2 regions of the Paraburkholderia sp. EG286B genome follow, and region 2 is predicted to be linked to the other one. Evidence: riboswitches for the same ligand, from Rfam matches in the RefSeq annotation. Region 2 holds a riboswitch; the other holds the start of a gene.
What was found. A riboswitch is a leader RNA that binds a small molecule or an ion and turns the genes downstream of it on or off. The one in region 2 is predicted to bind thiamine pyrophosphate.
Positions count from the first base shown of each region.

Region 1: it holds a riboswitch for thiamine pyrophosphate, as region 2 does, so the genes downstream of both, thiC (phosphomethylpyrimidine synthase ThiC) here and AB4Y42_RS33155 (FAD-dependent oxidoreductase) in region 2, are expected to answer to the same signal.

Region 1 is NZ_JBFRCF010000002.1:488,118-497,188, reverse strand. Features, by position in the region: gene AB4Y42_RS05620 (DUF2844 domain-containing protein) at 1-142, opposite strand, end outside; gene bamC (outer membrane protein assembly factor BamC) at 531-1,769, shown strand; gene AB4Y42_RS05610 (L-lactate permease) at 1,871-3,469, opposite strand; gene AB4Y42_RS05605 (hypothetical protein) at 3,699-4,079, opposite strand; gene AB4Y42_RS05600 (glycine zipper 2TM domain-containing protein) at 4,408-4,629, opposite strand; gene thiC (phosphomethylpyrimidine synthase ThiC) at 4,842-6,773, opposite strand; TPP riboswitch at 6,878-7,007, opposite strand; gene AB4Y42_RS05590 (GreA/GreB family elongation factor) at 7,105-7,512, opposite strand; gene AB4Y42_RS05585 (hypothetical protein) at 7,880-8,149, opposite strand; gene AB4Y42_RS05580 (EamA family transporter) at 8,300-9,071, shown strand, end outside.
Region 2 is NZ_JBFRCF010000020.1:74,512-83,582, reverse strand. Features, by position in the region: gene mlaD (outer membrane lipid asymmetry maintenance protein MlaD) at 1-108, opposite strand, end outside; gene mlaE (lipid asymmetry maintenance ABC transporter permease subunit MlaE) at 176-952, opposite strand; gene AB4Y42_RS33175 (ABC transporter ATP-binding protein) at 949-1,770, opposite strand; gene thiE (thiamine phosphate synthase) at 1,940-3,052, opposite strand; gene AB4Y42_RS33165 (thiazole synthase) at 3,049-3,864, opposite strand; gene thiS (sulfur carrier protein ThiS) at 3,945-4,142, opposite strand; gene AB4Y42_RS33155 (FAD-dependent oxidoreductase) at 4,185-5,333, opposite strand; TPP riboswitch at 5,582-5,696, opposite strand; gene AB4Y42_RS33150 (ABC transporter ATP-binding protein/permease) at 6,006-7,763, shown strand; partial or broken gene AB4Y42_RS33145 (SDR family NAD(P)-dependent oxidoreductase) at 7,817-8,215, shown strand; gene AB4Y42_RS33140 (MFS transporter) at 8,506-9,071, shown strand, end outside.

The DNA.
Region 1 (9,071 bases), on a different contig from region 2:
CGCTGCGCAGGGCGGCGCCGGCCGGCACGGCTGCGGTGTCGCCGAGCGCGGCGCGGGCCGGCACGGCGGTGAAGCCGAGGCAACTGAGCGCGCAGGCGAAGGCTGCGGCGCGGCCCGCCTGGGTGAGATTACAAGTTTTCATGACGCTCTCCGGTCCTGCTTTTTATGAATCTCTTTTTTGAGATTTCGAAATGAAATTAGCACCAGGGTCGTTCTTGCGAGCGTCCCGGAGTGGAAGGGCGGCATAGCGCAAAGCAACGTTTTGGCGTGGAGCGGAGTTAATGCATTGATCCAAAAGGAAATTGGCGGCTTTTCAGCAGGTTGGCTGCGCCGGATCGAATGTCGATGAATGTTACGGCGCGGGCGGTTTGGGGAGCCGAGCTCGCGTTTCGGCGCGCGTCGCCGCGGCGGATACCGGGCCTGGATCGCGTGCCACCCCGTGGTTTTTGCACAGCGGGCCGCCGGACCGGTAAAATGTTTGGTTGATCCACGGAAACTGGCCGTGGCGTAGCCGAAGGGATTACCCGAACATGAGTGATTTTCATCAACGTCTTGCCGCACGCGCACTCGCGCTTCTGATGGCGGGCGGGCTGGTCGCCGGCTGCAGCTCGCCGACGCCGGGCAAGATCGATTACCGTAGTGACGCCAAGGCGAAGCAGTCCTCGCTCGCTGTGCCGCCGAACATGCTCGACGAAGCGTCCGACCAGCGCTCGCTCGCGCCGCAGGGCGGCGAAACCTCGCTGTCTTCCCTCAAGCAGACCCAGGCCGCCGCGCCGCAGTCCGACGAAGCCCAGGTGGTTCCGCAGGTGCCGGGCATGCATATCCAGCGTGACGGCACGGAGAGCTGGCTCGTGATCGACAGCCGCACGCCCGACCAGGTCTGGGCGCAAGTGCGCCGCTTCTGGCAGGAACAGGGCTTCCTGCTCGTGGTCGACCAGCGCGACAAGGGCGTGATGGAAACGGACTGGAACGAAACCCATCCGAAGATCAGCGACGGCCTCATCCGCAACACGCTCTCGTGGGCCACGGGCAACTCGTACGTGACCGCCGAGCGTAACAAGTACCGCACGCGCCTCGAAACGTCGCCCACTGGCGGCACCTATGTGTTCATCAGCCAGAAGGGTCTGAGCGAACAGCTCTCGGGCACCAACAACGACACCAGCAAGTGGGTGCCGAAGCCCAACGATCCCGCGCTCGAAGCCGAATACCTCAAGCGCCTCATGATGACGCTCGCGAACGCGAAGCCGGGTGTGCCCGACGCGCAGGTCGCGGCCGAAGCCGACGCCAAGGCCAACAGCAAGGGCACCGACGCGAAGTCGAAGGCTCCGGACGCCGCTGCGGCCGCCATGGCCGCGCAGAACGTCGCAGCCGTGGGCCAGCAATCGGGCAGCGGCTCGTCGAACGCGCAGGGCACGTCTGGCCAGTACACCTCGTCGGAGCTCACGCTCGGCGAGCCGTACGACCGCGCGTGGGTGCGCGTGGGCATCGCGCTCGATCGCGCCAACTTCACGGTGGACGATCGCGACCGCACGAAGGGCATCTACTACGTGCGCTACGTCGATCCGAAGGACCACAGCTCGGACGAGCAGGGCTTCTGGAACCAGATCTTCCACGGCCGCAAGGAAAAGACCGCGAAGCAGTACAAGCTCAACGTGCGCGCCGTGACCGACAACCAGACGCGCGTCGCGATCGTGGACGACAGCGGCCAGATCGACTCGTCGCGCCCGGCGCAGGAGATCATGAGCCTCGTGGTCGACGAACTGCACTAAGCATTGCGCCTGAGCCAGCGTAGTCTGGCTCAAGACTGCAAAAGAAAAACCCGCCTGCGCTTGCCCGCGCAGGTGGGTTTTTTCATGCCCGCGCGCCATACTCAGTGCGGGATCATCCAGGTGAGCACGTTCTGCTGCAGCCACACGAGGATGCCGAGCAGCACCGTCAACAGGATCGAGTGCTTGAACGTCTTCGCGAACACAATACCTTCCTGCCCCTTCAGGTCCGTGGTGGCGACGCCCGTCGCGATGTTCTGCGGCGAGATCATCTTGCCCATCACGCCGCCCGACGAGTTGGTCGCCGCCATCAGGATCGGATTGAGGTTGAGCTGTTTCGCGGCCACCACCTGCAGGTTGCCGAACAGCGCGTTGCCCGAGGTGTCGCTGCCTGAGAGGAACACCGCGACCCAGCCGAGGAAGGCCGAAACGAGCGGGAAGAAGGCGCCGACCGACGACACCGCGAGACCCAGCGTATACGTGAGCCCCGAGTAGTTCATCAGGAACGCGAGCCCGACGATCGTCGCGACCGTGAGGATGGCGATGCGCGTCTGCACCCAGGTATCGACGATCGCGACGCCGAAATCGGCGGGCTTCAGGCGCACGACGAATGCGGTGATGATCGCCGCGACGAGAATCGCCGTGCCGGTGGCGAGCGGCTGGAAGTCCCAGATCGCGCCATAGGGCGTGTTGTAGAGCGTGATGTAGACGGCCTTGTCGAGGCCCGGCCACGGCACTTTCACCTCGCCGATCGTGAAGACCTTCGCGACGGTCCAGATGATCACGACGGCCGCGACGATGATCCACGGATACCAGCCCTGAGCGCCCCGCACGGCGCCGCGCGCTTCCTTCGCGCGATCGACCTTGATGGCGAAGCGCGGATCGGACGCGGGCTTCCACACGCGCAGGAACAGGATGGTGAGGATCAGCGAGACGAGCGACGAGAGCACGTCGGTGAGGCTGTAGTTGATGAAGTTGGCGGTGACGAACTGCGTGAGGGCGAAGCTGCCGCCCGAGACGAGCAGCACCGGCCAGATGCGCAGCATGCCGCCCATGCCCGCGTAGATCGCGATGACATAGAACGGCAGCAGCAACGCGAAGAACGGCAACTGGCGGCCGACCATCTGGCCGAGCAGATCGGAGGGCAGGTGCGTGACTGCGCCGAGCACGGTGATCGGCACGCCGAGCGCGCCGAACGCTACCGGCGCCGTGTTGAAGATCAGCGTGAAGGTCAGCGCCTCGAGCGTCGGAAAGCCGAGCATGATGAGCAGCGAACTTGTGATAGCGATCGGCGTGCCGAAGCCGGAAATCCCTTCGAACAGGGCGCCGAACGAGAAGCCGACCACGACGAGCACGATGCGCCGGTCGTTGGGCAGATTGTCGAGCAGCCACATGCGAAAGGCCGCGAAGCGGCCTGAGCGCAGCGCGATGTTGTAGAGCAGGATCGCGGTGACGACGATCCACATCACCGGCCAGAGCGCGAACACCACGCCCGCGAGCACCGAGCTGATCGCGAGATTGACCGGAAACTGCCAGCCGCCGATCGCGACGATCAGACCGACTACGAGCCCCGCTAGCGAGGCTTGCCATGCGGGCCGCCGCGCCCAGCCGAGCAGGGCGAGCACGGTGAGAATCGGCAGCACGGCGATCAGAAACGAAAACAGCAGCGAATTGCCGATGGGGGTCAACAGCTGGTGGAACATCACGTCTCCTTTATGCTGGTTCGTTATCGGCGCAGCAGTGACAGCGTGCGCCGGGGCGCGTCGTCGGCTGTGGAGTTCAGTGCGCGGCCAGGTGGCCGAGTTAAGGCGGTGCTTCAATCCCCGCTAGCCCACTTGGAGGATAGATAACGACACGGGAGCGTCAAGGAGGGAAAGTACGGTCCGGCACTGTTTTGCGGCGCATATGCCGGCGTGGCGCGCAGCGTGAGCGTCAGTGATGCCAGTGCCCACCGCCGCCGCCCCAGTAGCCGAAGCCGAACGAGACGGCGGGCGCGCCCCAGCCCCAGCCGTACGCGGGGTAAGGGTAGTACGCGGGATACGCGGCGGGATAAGCGGGATAGGCCGGCCACGCGGGCACGGCGATCGCCACGGGCGGCGAAGGATAGAGCGGCCCCGGATACTGTGAGTCGGGCATGGCGGCCGGAGCCGGGTTCGGCGCCGTTTGCGCGACTACGGTTTCCTGCTGGGTGGCCGCGACGGGCACGGTGCCGTAGTAGTAGGGCGGGTAGCCGTAGGGGGCGTAGTAGTAGCAGCCGGAAAGCGCGGGGAGCGCGCTCGCGGCGGCGATCACAAACACAGACGGACGTTTCATGGCGGGCTCCGCGAGTGGCGAACGGCCGCGCAGGATGATCGCCATCAGGCCCGAGCCGTCTGATCGCTTGAGCTTACGCCGTACGAACGCGCTTTGTGTTGTGCATCGTTAACCGAATATTTCGCGTAGCACGGTGGCTGCGATGGCATCGACCCAAGCAAACGCGGCGCAGCCCGTGAGGGTCTGCGCCGCGCATCCTTCCCTGATGCACGCCTGGGATGGCGTGTTGCCTGCCGTGTCGTTTCTGTTGCGTGCCGTCGCTTCGATCGTGCGGCCAGTCGTGCAGCCGCATCGTCGCTTCGTACTGGCGCTAATGCCTGTTTGCCACTTACTTGCCAACCTGATTGCCGATCACGCCACCCACCGCTGCGCCGCCCACGGTGGAGAGCGCATTGCCGCCGATCGCCGCGCCGGCCACGCCGCCCACGCCCGCGCCAATCACCGTATCGCGGTCGCGTCTCGACATGTTGTCGCAAGCGCCAAGACTGCCCAGCACGGCGACGAGTGTCGTCACCGTGAGTAGCGTGCGTGCACGTTTGAGCGTATTCATTGTTCGACTCCCCACGCATGATGCGTTCGAGTGGGCGGTCCGACGTGCGCTGGCGCGCACGCCACACCTTCGATATCCCCATCCTAGCCACGCGACCCGTATCCGGGTGTGTGCGCTTGTCAGAGAGTTGTGGGAGTCGTTAGAAAATGTTTCGGCGGACGGCGAGCGCCCGCCGGGGCGTAGTGAGCCCTGAGTCGGCCCGAAGTCAGCGCTTACTGGCGCTGATAGATTTCGGCGCCTTGCTTGATGAACTCGACCGCCTTCACTTCCATACCCTTCTTGAGGGCCTCGTCGTCGCTCACGCCTTGCTTGGCCGCGAAGTCGCGCACGTCCTGGGTGATCTTCATCGAGCAGAAGTGCGGGCCGCACATCGAGCAGAAGTGCGCGACCTTGGCCGAGTCCTTCGGCAGCGTTTCGTCGTGGAACTCGCGCGCCTTGTCCGGGTCGAGGCCGAGGTTGAACTGGTCTTCCCAGCGGAACTCGAAGCGCGCCTTCGACAAAGCGTTGTCGCGCACCTGGGCGCCCGGATGACCCTTCGCGAGATCGGCCGCATGCGCCGCGAGCTTGTACGTGATGATGCCTTCCTTCACGTCGTCCTTGTTCGGCAGGCCCAGGTGTTCCTTCGGCGTGACATAGCAGAGCATGGCCGTGCCGAACCAGCCGATCATCGCGGCGCCGATGCCGGAGGTGATGTGGTCGTAGCCCGGCGCGATGTCGGTGGTGAGCGGCCCGAGCGTGTAGAAGGGCGCTTCCTTGCACCAGTCGAGCTGGAGATCCATGTTCTCCTTGATGAGCTGCATCGGCACGTGGCCCGGGCCCTCGATCATCACCTGCACGTCGTGCTTCCACGCGATCTGCGTGAGCTCGCCAAGCGTCTTCAGTTCGCCGAGCTGCGCTTCGTCATTGGCGTCGTAGATCGAGCCGGGACGCAGACCGTCGCCGAGCGAGAAGCTCACGTCGTAGGCCTTCATGATTTCGCAGATCTCTTCGAAATGCTCGTAAATGAAGGACTCCTTGTGATGCGCGAGGCACCACTTGGCCATGATCGAGCCGCCGCGCGAGACGATGCCCGTCATGCGGTTCGCGGTGAGCGGCACGTACTGCAGGCGCACGCCCGCATGAATCGTGAAGTAGTCCACGCCTTGCTCAGCCTGCTCGATGAGCGTGTCGCGGAACATTTCCCACGTGAGGTCTTCGGCCTTGCCGTTGACCTTTTCGAGCGCCTGGTAGATCGGCACCGTGCCGATCGGCACCGGCGAGTTGCGGATGATCCACTCGCGCGTTTCGTGAATGTGCTTGCCGGTCGAGAGGTCCATGACCGTGTCGCCGCCCCAGCGGATCGCCCACGTCATCTTGTCGACTTCTTCGCCGATCGACGAGGTGACCGCCGAATTGCCGATGTTCGCGTTGATCTTCACGAGGAAGTTGCGGCCGATGATCATCGGCTCGCTTTCCGGGTGGTTGATGTTCGCGGGAATGATCGCGCGGCCGCGCGCGATTTCGTCGCGCACGAACTCGGGCGTGATTTCCTTGAGCGCGTTCTCGCCGAAGGCGGCTGCGCCGAACGCCTGGCCCGGATGCTGGCGGCCCATCATCGCGGCGAGCTTCGCGCCGTTCGGGCCGCTGGCCTTGAGACTTTCCAGATACTCGGCGCGGCGCTGGTTCTCGCGAATCGCGATGTATTCCATCTCCGGCGTGATGATGCCCTGACGCGCGTAGTGCATCTGCGTGACGTTCTTGCCGGCCGTCGCGCGGCGCGGCGTGCGGTGCAGGCCGGGGAAGCGCAGCTCGGCCGTCGCGGGGTCGGCGGCGCGCTCGCGGCCGTACTCGGAGGAGAGGCCCGGCAGCGCTTCGGTGTCGCCGCGCTTTTCGATCCAGCCCTGACGCAGCGCGGGCAGGCCCGCGCGAATGTCGATCTTCGCTTCAGGGTCGGTGTACGGACCCGAGGTGTCGTAGACGTAGATCGGCGGATTCTTCTCGCCGCCGAAGCCCGTGGGCGTATCCGCCTGCGTGATCTCGCGCATCGGCACGCGGATATCGGGTTGCGAACCGGTCACGTAGATCTTGCGGGAATTGGGCAGCGGCGCGATCGCGGCTTCGTCGACGTGCGCGTTGGCGGAAATGAACTTGGGATTCGCGTTCATGCGTCTCTCTCTCCATGCAAAGCAAAGTGGGAACAGCGGCTTAGCAGGAGACGAGACGGAACGTGGACGGACTTCGCTGTGATGAGGTGAGGCGTTGAGCGATGTTGCGAAGTCCGGACGCTTCCCTGCGCTGGCATTATCCAGATCAGGTTCAAAGGGTATTTCTCACCCGCGCAATACGCTGCACGACTTTCGTTCGATGCGGCGCATGACGCAGGACCCCCGCGTAAGCAAGGCCAAACGATACACCGCGCTGCGACGGTCTGGCAAGTGTCATCTCGCGTGCGATCTGCCAGGCACGGTGTGGCGCGGTGTTTCGTGCCGGCGGAACTTACAGCGTGAAATCCTGCGAGGCTTCCGGCTGAAACAGGATGCGTTCGATCTTCAGCGTTTCGACCGCGCCGCCCGGCGTCGTGAAGCGCACGGCGTTGCCGCGCTTCGCGCCGAGGAGCGCGAGACCCGCGGGCGAGAACACGTTCAGGCGCCCGGCGTCGACGTTCGCCTCATGCGGATAGACGACGGTGTACGTGAGGGAGGCGCCGTTGCGCTCATCGACGAGCGTGACCTGCGAGTTCATCGTCACGACGTTGGCGGCCATGTCGCGCGCTTCCACGATCACGGCGTGTTCGAGCAGCTCGTCGAGCATGGCCTGGCGCGCGGGGGCGGCGCCGGGTTCGGCGGCGCATCTTTCGAGGCGGGCAACATCGAGTTCGGTGAAGTAACGGATTTTCTTCGACATGGCAGTTTTCCTTGCGATCCAGAAAAGATTCGAGGTAACGGCGAGGGCCGGCGGGCGAAATCGCGCAATCGGGCGCGGGCCGCAGCGGGGCATAACGGGGCGTAACGGATCGGCCCGGAGCCCGACCGAACGGCTCCGATGGATTGGGGGAGACGGGTTCAGTGCGGGCGCCGGGCGGCGCAGAGCGGGGCGGAAAGGGGCGGCAGGGTGCGCGCTCGGGTGTCGAGAGGCCACGGCGCCGTTCGCTCGCGCCTTGCGCGTGCACGCGCTGGCGCGCCGCGCAAACGGTGCGGCGGCAAGGCGAATACGGGACGCGAAACGAGCGAAAGCATGGCGAGCGACGTGTACGAAACCTGATTAATGAAAGTTAAACGAAAGGTTGCGTCATGCTAGCACGATCCAACCGGCGTGGCGTGACCCGGTCGGCGAACGTCGATATGGTGCGCGATCGGCCGTGCTGGCTTGCGCCGCTGCCACTGTGACGCGCACGCAACGAATCGCCGCGCATAAAGCATCCTGAAAGCATCCGCAACGCCCGGCGTTGTTGCATAATGCGCTTCGCCCGTCCCGGGTGTCCTTCGTACTCCGTCTTTTTTTTCGCGTTCTTGCGCATCTGCACCATGCCGTCGAGCTTCACCCGTCCCGCCACCTTGCTGGCGGGGCGCCCGCGGTCCTGCCTTTCACCTGCCGCGGTGAAATGTCGATGCCTCCCCGTTTGCCTTTCCACGTGAACACTCAATCCTTATTCGCCGGGGCCCGGCAGGTTGCAGCCGCGCTATGGCGTTTCGTGCGCGCCGTGCGACTGCCGCAGTCGCGCACCGGACGCGTCGCGCTTTCGCTCGCCGTCGTCTACTTCGTCTGGGGCTCGACGTATCTCGGCGTGAAGGTCGCGCTCTATTCGTTCCCGCCGCTCCTGCTCTCCGGCTTGCGTAATCTGCTCGCCGGGATCGGCCTGTTCGTCTTCGCCATGCGCCGGCGGCCCGTCATGCCTACGCTGCTCGAAGTGCGCAACGCGGGCGTGGTGGGCACGCTGCTCGTGGGCCTGTCGAGCGGCATGCTCGCCTACGGCATGCGTACGGTGGGCACCGGCAAGGCGGCCGTGATGGTCGCCACGGTGCCGCTGTTCGCGACTGTGATCTCGGCGGTCACCGGGCGGCGCGTGGCGAAGGCCGAATGGGCCGCGGTCGCGCTCGGCCTCGTCGGCATTGCCGTCCTTAGCCACGGCGGGGCCGCGTCCGGCTCGGCGGGCGGCAGCCTCGCGATTCTGTGCGGCGCGCTCTTCTGGGCAATCGGTGCGCATCTGGCGGGCAAGCTCACGTTGCCGACCGATCTCTTCCTCGCGACGGCGCTGCAGATCGGCCTCGGCGGCGCCATTTCGACGGCGGTCGCGTGGATCAGCGGCGAACGCATGGGCGAGCTGCATTTCCTGCCGCTCCTCGCGTTCCTCTACCTGCTTTTCATCGGCACGATGGCGGCCTATGTCGCGTATGGCTACCTGATCCGCCATACCAGCCCGCTCGTCGCGAGCAGCTGCATGTACGTGAATCCCGTCGTGGCCG
Region 2 (9,071 bases):
CAGCGAACTCATGTTGCCGGCCTTCAGCGCGAGAAACAGCAGCGCGATAAAGCCCAGCACCACAAACAGACCGACCCAGAAGTCGAGAGCATTCTTTTTCATCGTCATCCCAATGAGAATCCGTTGCGGCGTCGCTCACATGCGCGCCGCGCCGCCGGGTCGCTGCCCGGCGTCTTTAGCTGAACATCAGCGCGGTGAGCAGGAAGTCGAGGCCGAGCACCGCGAGCGACGCGTACACGACCGTCTTGGTGGTCGCGCGCGACACGCCCTCGGGCGTGGGCTTCGCCTCATAGCCCTGATAGAGCGCGGTGAAGGTCACGGCGAAGCCGAACACGATGCTCTTCACAACGCCGTTGCCCACGTCGGTCCAGACGTCCACGCCGCCCTGCATTTGCGACCAGAACGCGCCGGCGTCCACGCCGATCAGCACCACGCCCACCACGTAGCCGCCCAGAATGCCGACCGCGCTGAAGATGGCCGCGAGGATCGGCATGGCGATCACGCCCGCCCACATGCGCGGCGCGACCACCACGCGCACGGGGTCCACCGCCATCATCTCCATGGCCGTGAGTTGCTCGCCCGCCTTCATGAGGCCGATCTCGGCCGTGAGCGAGGTGCCCGCGCGGCCCGCGAACAAGAGCGCGGTGACGACGGGCCCGAGCTCACGCACGAGCGACAGCGCAACCAGCAGCCCGAGCGCCTGCTCGGAGCCGTAGCGGTTGAGCGTGTAATAGCCCTGCAGCCCGAGCACGAAGCCCACGAACAGGCCCGACACGGCAATGATCAAGAGCGAATAATTGCCGACGAAGTGGATCTGCTTCGTGACAAGACGCGGCCGGCGCAGCAGCGGGAAGAATTCGAGCACGAGGCGCACGAAAAAGCGCGTCGCATGCCCCGCGCGCGCGATCGTGTCGAGCACGGTGCGCCCGATCGAGCTGATGGCGCCGATCATGAGCGGCCTCCGCCAATGCCGAAGTCCGCTTCGAGCGGCAGGTTCGACGGGTAATGGAACCGGAACGGGCCGTCCGGCGCGCCGTCGATGAACTGGCGCACGATCGGGTCGGTCGAGGCACGCAGCTCGGCCGGCGTGCCCTGCGCCTGCACCCGGCCGTTCGCCATGAAGTACACGTAGTCGGCGATCGCGAACGACTCGGGCACGTCGTGCGTGACGAGGATCGAGGTTGCGCCGAGCGCGTCGTTGAGCGTGCGGATGAGGTTCGCGGTGATGCCGAGCGAAATCGGGTCGAGACCCGCGAACGGCTCGTCGTACATCATGAGCTCGGGGTCGAGCGCGATGGCGCGCGCCAGCGCCACGCGACGCGCCATGCCGCCGGAAATTTCCGAAGGCGCGAGGTCGCGCGCGCCACGCAAGCCGACGGCGTTGAGCTTCATGAGCACGAGGTCGCGGATCAGCGCTTCAGGCAGGTCGGTGTGCTCGCGCAGGGCGAAGGCGACGTTCTCGAACACCGACATGTCGGTGAAGAGCGCGCCGAACTGGAAGAGCATGCCCATCTTGCGGCGCAGGGCGTAGAGGCCGTCGCGCGATTGCGCACCGACGTCCTGCCCGCCGAACAGCACCTGGCCGCGCTGGGCGCGAACGAGGCCGCCGATCAGACGCAGCACTGTCGTTTTTCCGCCACCGGAGCCGCCCATGACCGCCACTACCTGACCGCGCGGGAAGCGCATGTTCAGGCCGGACAGGACGAGCCGGTCGCCGTATCCGAAGTCGACGTCGCGCAGCTCCAGCAGGGTCTCAGAGGTTGAGGGCACGTGGCAGACAGTCCATTTACACGAAGGCGGGATTATAGGGCCATCGTGGAAAACCTGCCGTGGCGCCCCTGGACCCGTTGATGTAAGCCGCAAGCGCCCGCTGCTGCGGGTTGCGGCCCCCTCGGCACCTGGCCGCGCACGCGGCGCAGCCCGATGCCAGGGCGGACCATTATTGCGTAAACGCGTTGCGCAATGCAGCAACCGCGGCAGCCGGGTCGGCCGCCTCGGTCACGGCGCGCACTACCGCTGCGCTGCCGGCGCCCGTGGCGAGCACTTCGGGCAGCACGTTGCCGTCGATGCCGCCGATCGCCACCATCGGCACGACGCCGTCCAGCAGCTTCACGTAGCGGGCCAGACGCGCGAGGCCCTGGGGGGCCGTCGGCATGGCCTTGGTCGTGGTGGCGAAGACGGCGCCGCATGCGAGGTAGCTCGGACGGAAATGCAGCGCCGTGAGCATCTCGAAGTAGCCGTGAGTCGAGAGACCAAGACGCACGCCGGCCACCGCGATCGCGCCGAGGTCGGCTTCGCGCAGGTCTTCCTGGCCGAGGTGCACGCCATAAGCGCCGGCCGCGACGGCCTCCTGCCAGTGATCGTTGATGAAGAGCTGCGCGTCGTGCTTGCGGCCGGCGGCGACGCAGCGCTCGATTTCGCTCGTGAGCGCCGGCGACTTCGGCTGCTTGCTGCGCAGCTGCACCGTCGTCACGCCGTAGTCGAGCACGCGCTCGACCCACCCGGCCGTAGGCAGCACCGGATACAGGCCGAGCTTCGCGGGACACGGCGCGAACGGCTGCGCGGGCGCGGCAGGCAGGCCCAGCACGCGCGGAAAACGCTCGATGTCGACGGGCCAGGCGTCGGCCTGCTGCTCGTCGCCGTCGCGCCAGGCGAGCGCGAGCACGAGCGCGTCGTGCGGATCGAAGCCGCAGTCGAGGAAGGCCGCCAGCGCCGGGATCCAGTCTTCCGCCAGCTCGCCCTCGAGCGCGTACCGCTCGCCGCCCAGATGCAGCGTGGCGCGCGCCGCCTTCGGGTGTTCGCCCGCGGCTTCGATCACGCCCGCGCCGTCGGTCATCCAGCGCGCGATGTTGGCCAGATGCGGCGCCGCGTCGGTCACGATGATCAGATCGCCGCCGTTGGGCGCGTCGGGCGGCGTGAGACAGATGCGCCACGGCGCATGCGTGGGCTGCCAGTCGCCCAGGCGCGCGCGGATGCGCTCCGCCGTTTCGGTGAGTTCGTCGGCGGGCGGCCAGAACAGTTCGCGGTCCTGCAGGCGCAGCGTTTCAGTCATCGCTTGTCTCCATCCTGGTGCCAGAAAGGCATGCCCACCACGGGCGTGCTCGCGACCGCCGCTTCGCGCTCGGCCATCGGTCCGGCGAGAAACGCGGCGCGTCCCGCCTCGACGCCCTGCGCGAACGCGCGCGCCATCGCCGCGGGATGCGTGGCCTGCGAAACGGCCGTGTTGAGCAGCACGCCGTCGAAACCCCACTCCATCACCTGGCACGCGTGCGAAGGCACGCCCAGGCCCGCATCGACGATCAGCGGCACATCGGACAAGCGCTCGCGCAGCACGCGCAAGCCGTAGGGGTTGATCACGCCCTTGCCGGTGCCGATCGGCGCCCCCCATGGCATGAGCGCCTCGCAACCCGCGTCGAGCAGACGCCGGCCGATCACGAGATCCTCGGTGCAATACGGCAGCACCTTGAAGCCATCCTTCACGAGGCGCGACGCGGCCTCGATCAGGCCGACCGGGTCGGGCTGCAGCGTGTAGTCGTCACCGATCAGTTCGAGCTTGATCCAGTCGGTTTCGAAGACTTCGCGCGCCATGTGCGCCGTCGTCACCGCCTCGTTGACTGTGAGGCAGCCGGCCGTGTTCGGCAGGAGCGGCACGCCGTGGCGCTTGAGCAGGTCGAAGAAGCCGGCCTCGGCGGTGCCCTCGTTCATCTGGCGGCGCAGCGCGACGGTGATCATGCCGGGGCGCGCGGCCGCCATCGAGTCGGCGAGCGACTGCAGCGACGGATAGCGCGACGTGCCGAGCAGCACGCGGCTCGCGAAGGTTTCGCCGTAGAGCGTGAGCGCGTCGGCAGTGGAGGTGGTGGTCATGGGTTGGAATCCTTTGCGGTGTCGTGAAAGCGCTCGCGATGCATACGATGCGCGCGACCGCGGGCTTGGGCGAGCGAGGCTCAGCCGCCGGCCACGGGGCTCACGACGTCGAGGCGGTCGCCCGCCTGGAGCGAGCGCGCGCCATGCTGGGTGCGCGCCACGAAATCGCCGTTCAGGGCGACGGCGAACGGCGGACGCGCGCCGAATGCGGCGAGCGCATCGGCGACAGTCGCGCCCTCGGGCAGCGTGATCGGCTTCTGGTTGATATGAATGTCCATGGCAAATACGTTCTCAAACTGCGGATTGTTTCTGGTGAGGCGTCAGGCCGGCTCGTGCGCGCCCTGCGCGTGCAGCATCTCGCCCCAGCGCGACGCGCGGCGCAGCGACTCGAAGGAATCGGCATCGCTCACGCGGGCGTCGAGCAGCGCCTGGGCGACGCGCGCGGCTTCGTCGGCGACTTCCGGCGCGATCATGAAGCCGTGCCGATAGAGGCCGTTCACGCGCAGCGTGGTCTTGCCGTCCCAGATGAGCGCCGGGCGGTGGTCGGGCAGCGTCGGGCGGCACTGCGTATTCAACTCGAGGATGCGCGCCTCGCCGAACGCCGGATGCACCGCAAACGCCGCGCTCAGCAGTTCGAGCGCCGAGCGCACGCTCACGGGCGAACGGTCCTCGCCTTCGATCTCGGTCGCGCCGATCACGAAGACATCGTGTTCCTTGGGCGCGATATAGAGCGGATAGCGCGGATGCAGGAGCCGCACCGGGCGCGTGAGCGTGATGCCGGGCGCGTGCACGCGCGCGACTTCGCCGCGAATGCCGCGCAATCCCGGCAGCGAAGGTTTGGCGCCCAGCCCGCGGCAGTCGATCGTCACGCGCGCGGGCGGCGGATTGGCCTCGTCGACCGTGGTGTGCCAGTGGGTATCCACGCCGCGCGCGGCGAGCCCCGCCGCCAGCGCGGCCAGGGCCTGGCGGTTGTCGAGCTGGCCCTCGCCTTCGAGCAGCCAGCCGCGCGCGAAGCGCCCGGCGAGCGCCGGTTCGGCGGCGTCGAGCTGCGCACCGGCGAGCGCGACGAAGTTGGCATCGGCGAGCGAGCGCGGCGCGTTGGCGCGCACGCGGCGCTCGAAGAGCGGGGCTTCGGTGCGATCGGCGCTATGCCAGACCACGAGCGTGCCGTTGCGCTGGAAGAACACGGGCTCCGGCAGCTCGGCCAGGATGCGCGGCCAGGTTTCGAGCGACGCGACGCCAAGCTCGGTGATGAGCAGTTCGGCGACAGCGGCCTCCGCGAGCGGCGCAAGCATGGCCGCCGCGACCCAGGCGGCGGCTTCGCCGCCTTCGGGCCCGCCACGCTCATAAAGCGCGACGCGATGGCCCTCGCCGGCCAGACGCCACGCGACGAGCCGGCCGCTCAGGCCGCCGCCGAGCACGGCGAAGTCGGGCACGCCGCCCACGTTATGGTTGCGGGCGCGGCTCATGACGATGCTCCGTCACGCAAGGCGAACGCGATAAGAATCGGGGAACAAAGAGAATAGGCGGTCATCGTATCCTTTCCGTACGGCAGCAGCAGACGTACCCAAGGACGAAACCGGCTGGCAAGGCCGACCGTGGAGGCTATGCGGCGCAGACGGCCCGTACGGAATGCGTACGAACCCATGCGCCCAAAGCGCAGCCCGGCGGGAAACCTGGCGCCCCCGCCTTTTCAAAACCCAGGCTGGGCGCCGGCCAAGACTTTCTGGAAACTTCCCGCGCCGGTATTACCCGGATCGGGTGCAAAGGGTTTCTCTCAGCCTCACTGGCGGCATGCCCGGCATACCGGTGAAGCACCCCTGTTTCGTCAACGATGATTAGACCACAAAACGCGCGCGGCCCGCAAACCTCGACGGAACCGGGGGACGTGGTCTGGCACAATGCCCTGAACCCGCCTCTTTCGCCTCGCAAGCCCGCGCGGTGAGACAATGGGCGCCACGCTACGGCGGCGCCGGCGTGCGCTTTTGTCCACGCCTGGCGCCAGTTTTGGCTCCGCCTGTGACCCGTTAAGACTCACTTAAGCGCCCGACGACAGAATCGCTGCAAAAATCGCTGCAACGCTGCCGCCGTGCGGCGCGCGGCGCATGCCCCCAGCGGGCCGCCACACCTTCAGGACGCACATGACCAACCAACCTGCCCGCGCCACGCCCGATCAGAACGAGCATCAGAAGATCACCGCGTGGAGCCTGATCAAGCCCTACTGGGTCTCCGAGGAACGCTGGATCGCCTGGGGCCTGCTCGTCGCGATCATCGTGATGAACCTGCTCGTCGTGTGGATCAACGTGCGCCTGAACGGCTGGAGCGCGGAGTTCTACAACGCGTTGCAGGCCAAGGACGTCAAGCGCTTCCCGCCGCTGTTGATGACCTTCACCGAACTGGCGTTCGGCTTCATCATCCTCGCGGTGTATGGCCGGTATCTGCGCCAGATGCTCGGCTTTCGCTGGCGTCAGTGGCTCACCACGCGGTTCCTGAACGAGTGGCTCGGCAAGGGCGCGTTCTACCGCATCGAGCGCGACCGCCTCGCCGACAACCCCGACCAGCGGATCAGCGACGACCTCCAGTCGTTCGCCACGACCACCCTGTCGCTCACGCTCGACCTGCTCTCGACGGTCGTCACGCTCATCTCGTTCATCACGATCCTGTGGACGCTCGCGGGCGCGCTCACCGTCACGCTGGGCGGGCAGCCGCTCGCCATTCCGGGCTACATGGTGTGGGCCGCCGCGCTCTATGCCGTGTTCGGCTCGCTCGTGATCCAGAAAGTCGGTCACCCGCTCGTGTCGATCAACTATCAACAACAAAAGGTGGAAGCGGACTTCCGCTTCGGCCTGATCCGCCTGCGCGAAAACGCCGAGCAGATCGCCCTCTACGACGGCATGGACACCGAGCGCGGCAACGCGCAGGGCCTCTTCGCGCACATCAAGGACAACTGGTGGCGCGTGATGAAGTACACGAAGCGCCTCACCTTCGTGCTGAGCTTCTACGGCCAGATCGCCATCATCTTCCCGCTCGTGGTGGCCGCGCCGCGCTACTTCGCGGGCGCCTTCACGTTCGGCGTGCTGATGCAGATCTCGCAGGCGTTCGGCACCGTGAGCGACTCGTTCTCGTGGTTCATCAACAGTTACTCCACGCTGGTCGAATGGCGCGCTACCGTGAATCGTCTGCGCGAATTCGTGCGTGTGGTGCACTCGCCGCGTCTGAAGGAATCGGTCTCGCCCGCCACCGAGCACGGCGGCATCAACCTGCACTTCATCGACAACAACGAGCTCGCCACCGAGCACCTCAAGCTCTCGCTGCCCAACGGCACGCCGCTCTCGGAAGTGCGCGACATCGCCATCAAGCCGGGCTCGCGCTGGCTCGTGCGCGGCCCCTCGGGCGCCGGCAAGAGCACGCTGATGCGCGCGCTCGCGGGCCTCTGGCCGTTCGGCGAAGGCTCGATCGACGCGCCTGTCGATGCGCGCATGATGTTCATCCCGCAGCAGAGCTATCTGCCCATCGGCACGCTCAAGGCGGCGCTCACCTACCCCTCGCCCGCCGACGACTACAGCGACGAAGACTGCCGCGAAGCGCTGCGCGCCTGCCGCCTAGAAGAGTACGTGGATCGTCTCGGCGAATCGGCGCACTGGACGCGCGTGCTCTCGCCGGGCGAGCAGCAACGCCTTGCGGGCGCGCGCGTGCTGCTGCACAAGCCCGACTATCTGTTCCTCGACGAAGCGACGAGCGCGCTCGACCCCGACAACGAAAGCCGGCTCTACAAGCTGTTCATGGAGCGCCTGCCCAAGGCGGCGATCGTGAGCGTCGCGCACCGCGAGTCGCTCGCGGCGTACCACCACGACACGCTCGAGATCGAGCGCATGCCCGAAGAGCGGGTTGCCGCGTGAGCGCAAGCGCTGCGCGCGTCGTGCTGATCACGGGCGCGGGCTCGGGTATCGGCGCGGCGCTCGTGCAACGCGCGCAGCCGGCGCTGGAACGCTCGGCGCACGCCCGCGTGGTCGCGCTGAGTTCGTTCGTCGCGCACCGCTACCGCGCCGGCGCGCCGTTCGCGGCCACCGCCGCCGCGAAGGCCGCGCTCGAATCCCTGGCGAAAACCGCGGCGGCCGAACTCGCGCCGCACGGCGTGACCGTGAACTGCGTCGCGCCCGGCTATACGCGCAAGGACAAGGGCCCCACGCCGGAAAACGCGCCGGTGTGGGAGCGTGCGGCGCAGGAAACGCCGCTCGGCCATGTGGCCGATCCCGCCGATGTCGCCGAACTCATCGCCTTCCTGCTCTCGGACGCCGCACGCCACATCACCGGCCAGGTGATCCACGTCGACGGCGGGCTCACGCTCTAGCGCCGAGCGGTTCCGGCGCGCCATCGTTCGCTCGCTATCGAACTAAACCCGAACTAAATATCGGAATACAACGATAGCGGGCGCCCCCAAATTGCCCCTCGCCTCAGCGCGGTTTCGCACCGTAAAATACCCCTCCAGCACACCGGAGACGGGCGGCGTCGCACCGCGCAGCCCTCCAGCGTCAAGCGCACACGCCACCCAATGCGTGCTGCGTCGGCCGGGTCGCATGCGCCGCACGGGCCGCTCGCCCGGTTCGTTGCGCGCACAACAAATATGGGGGAAGACACGCGATGGGCTACTTTCACTGGTTCACCGAGTTGAACGCGCGCGAGCGGCGCACGCTCTACGCGGGATTCGGCGGCTACGCCGTCGACGCGTTCGACTTCATGATCTACTCGTTCCTGATCCCGACGCTCATCGCGACCTGGGGCATGAGCAAGAGCGAGGCCGGCATGATCGCGACCAGCTCGCTGATCTCGTCGGCGATCGGCGGCTGGCTCGCCGGCATCCTCGCCGACCGCTACGGCCGCGTGCGCGTGCTGCAGTGGACCATCGCCACCTTCGCGCTCTTCACCTGCCTCTCCGGCTTCACGCATTCGTTCTGGCAACTGCTCGCCACGCGCACGCTGCAGGGCATCGGCTTTGGCGGCGAATGGACGGTCGTCACGATGATGATGGCCGAAACGATCCGCTCGCCGCAGCATCGCGCCAAGGCCGTGGGCACGGTGCAGAGCAGCTGGTCGTTCGGCTGGGGCGCGGCCGCCATCCTGTACTGGGCCTTCTTCGCCCTGCTGCCTGAGGAATACGCGTGGCGCGCGTGCTTCTGGATCGGCATCGTGCCTGCGCTCTGGATTCT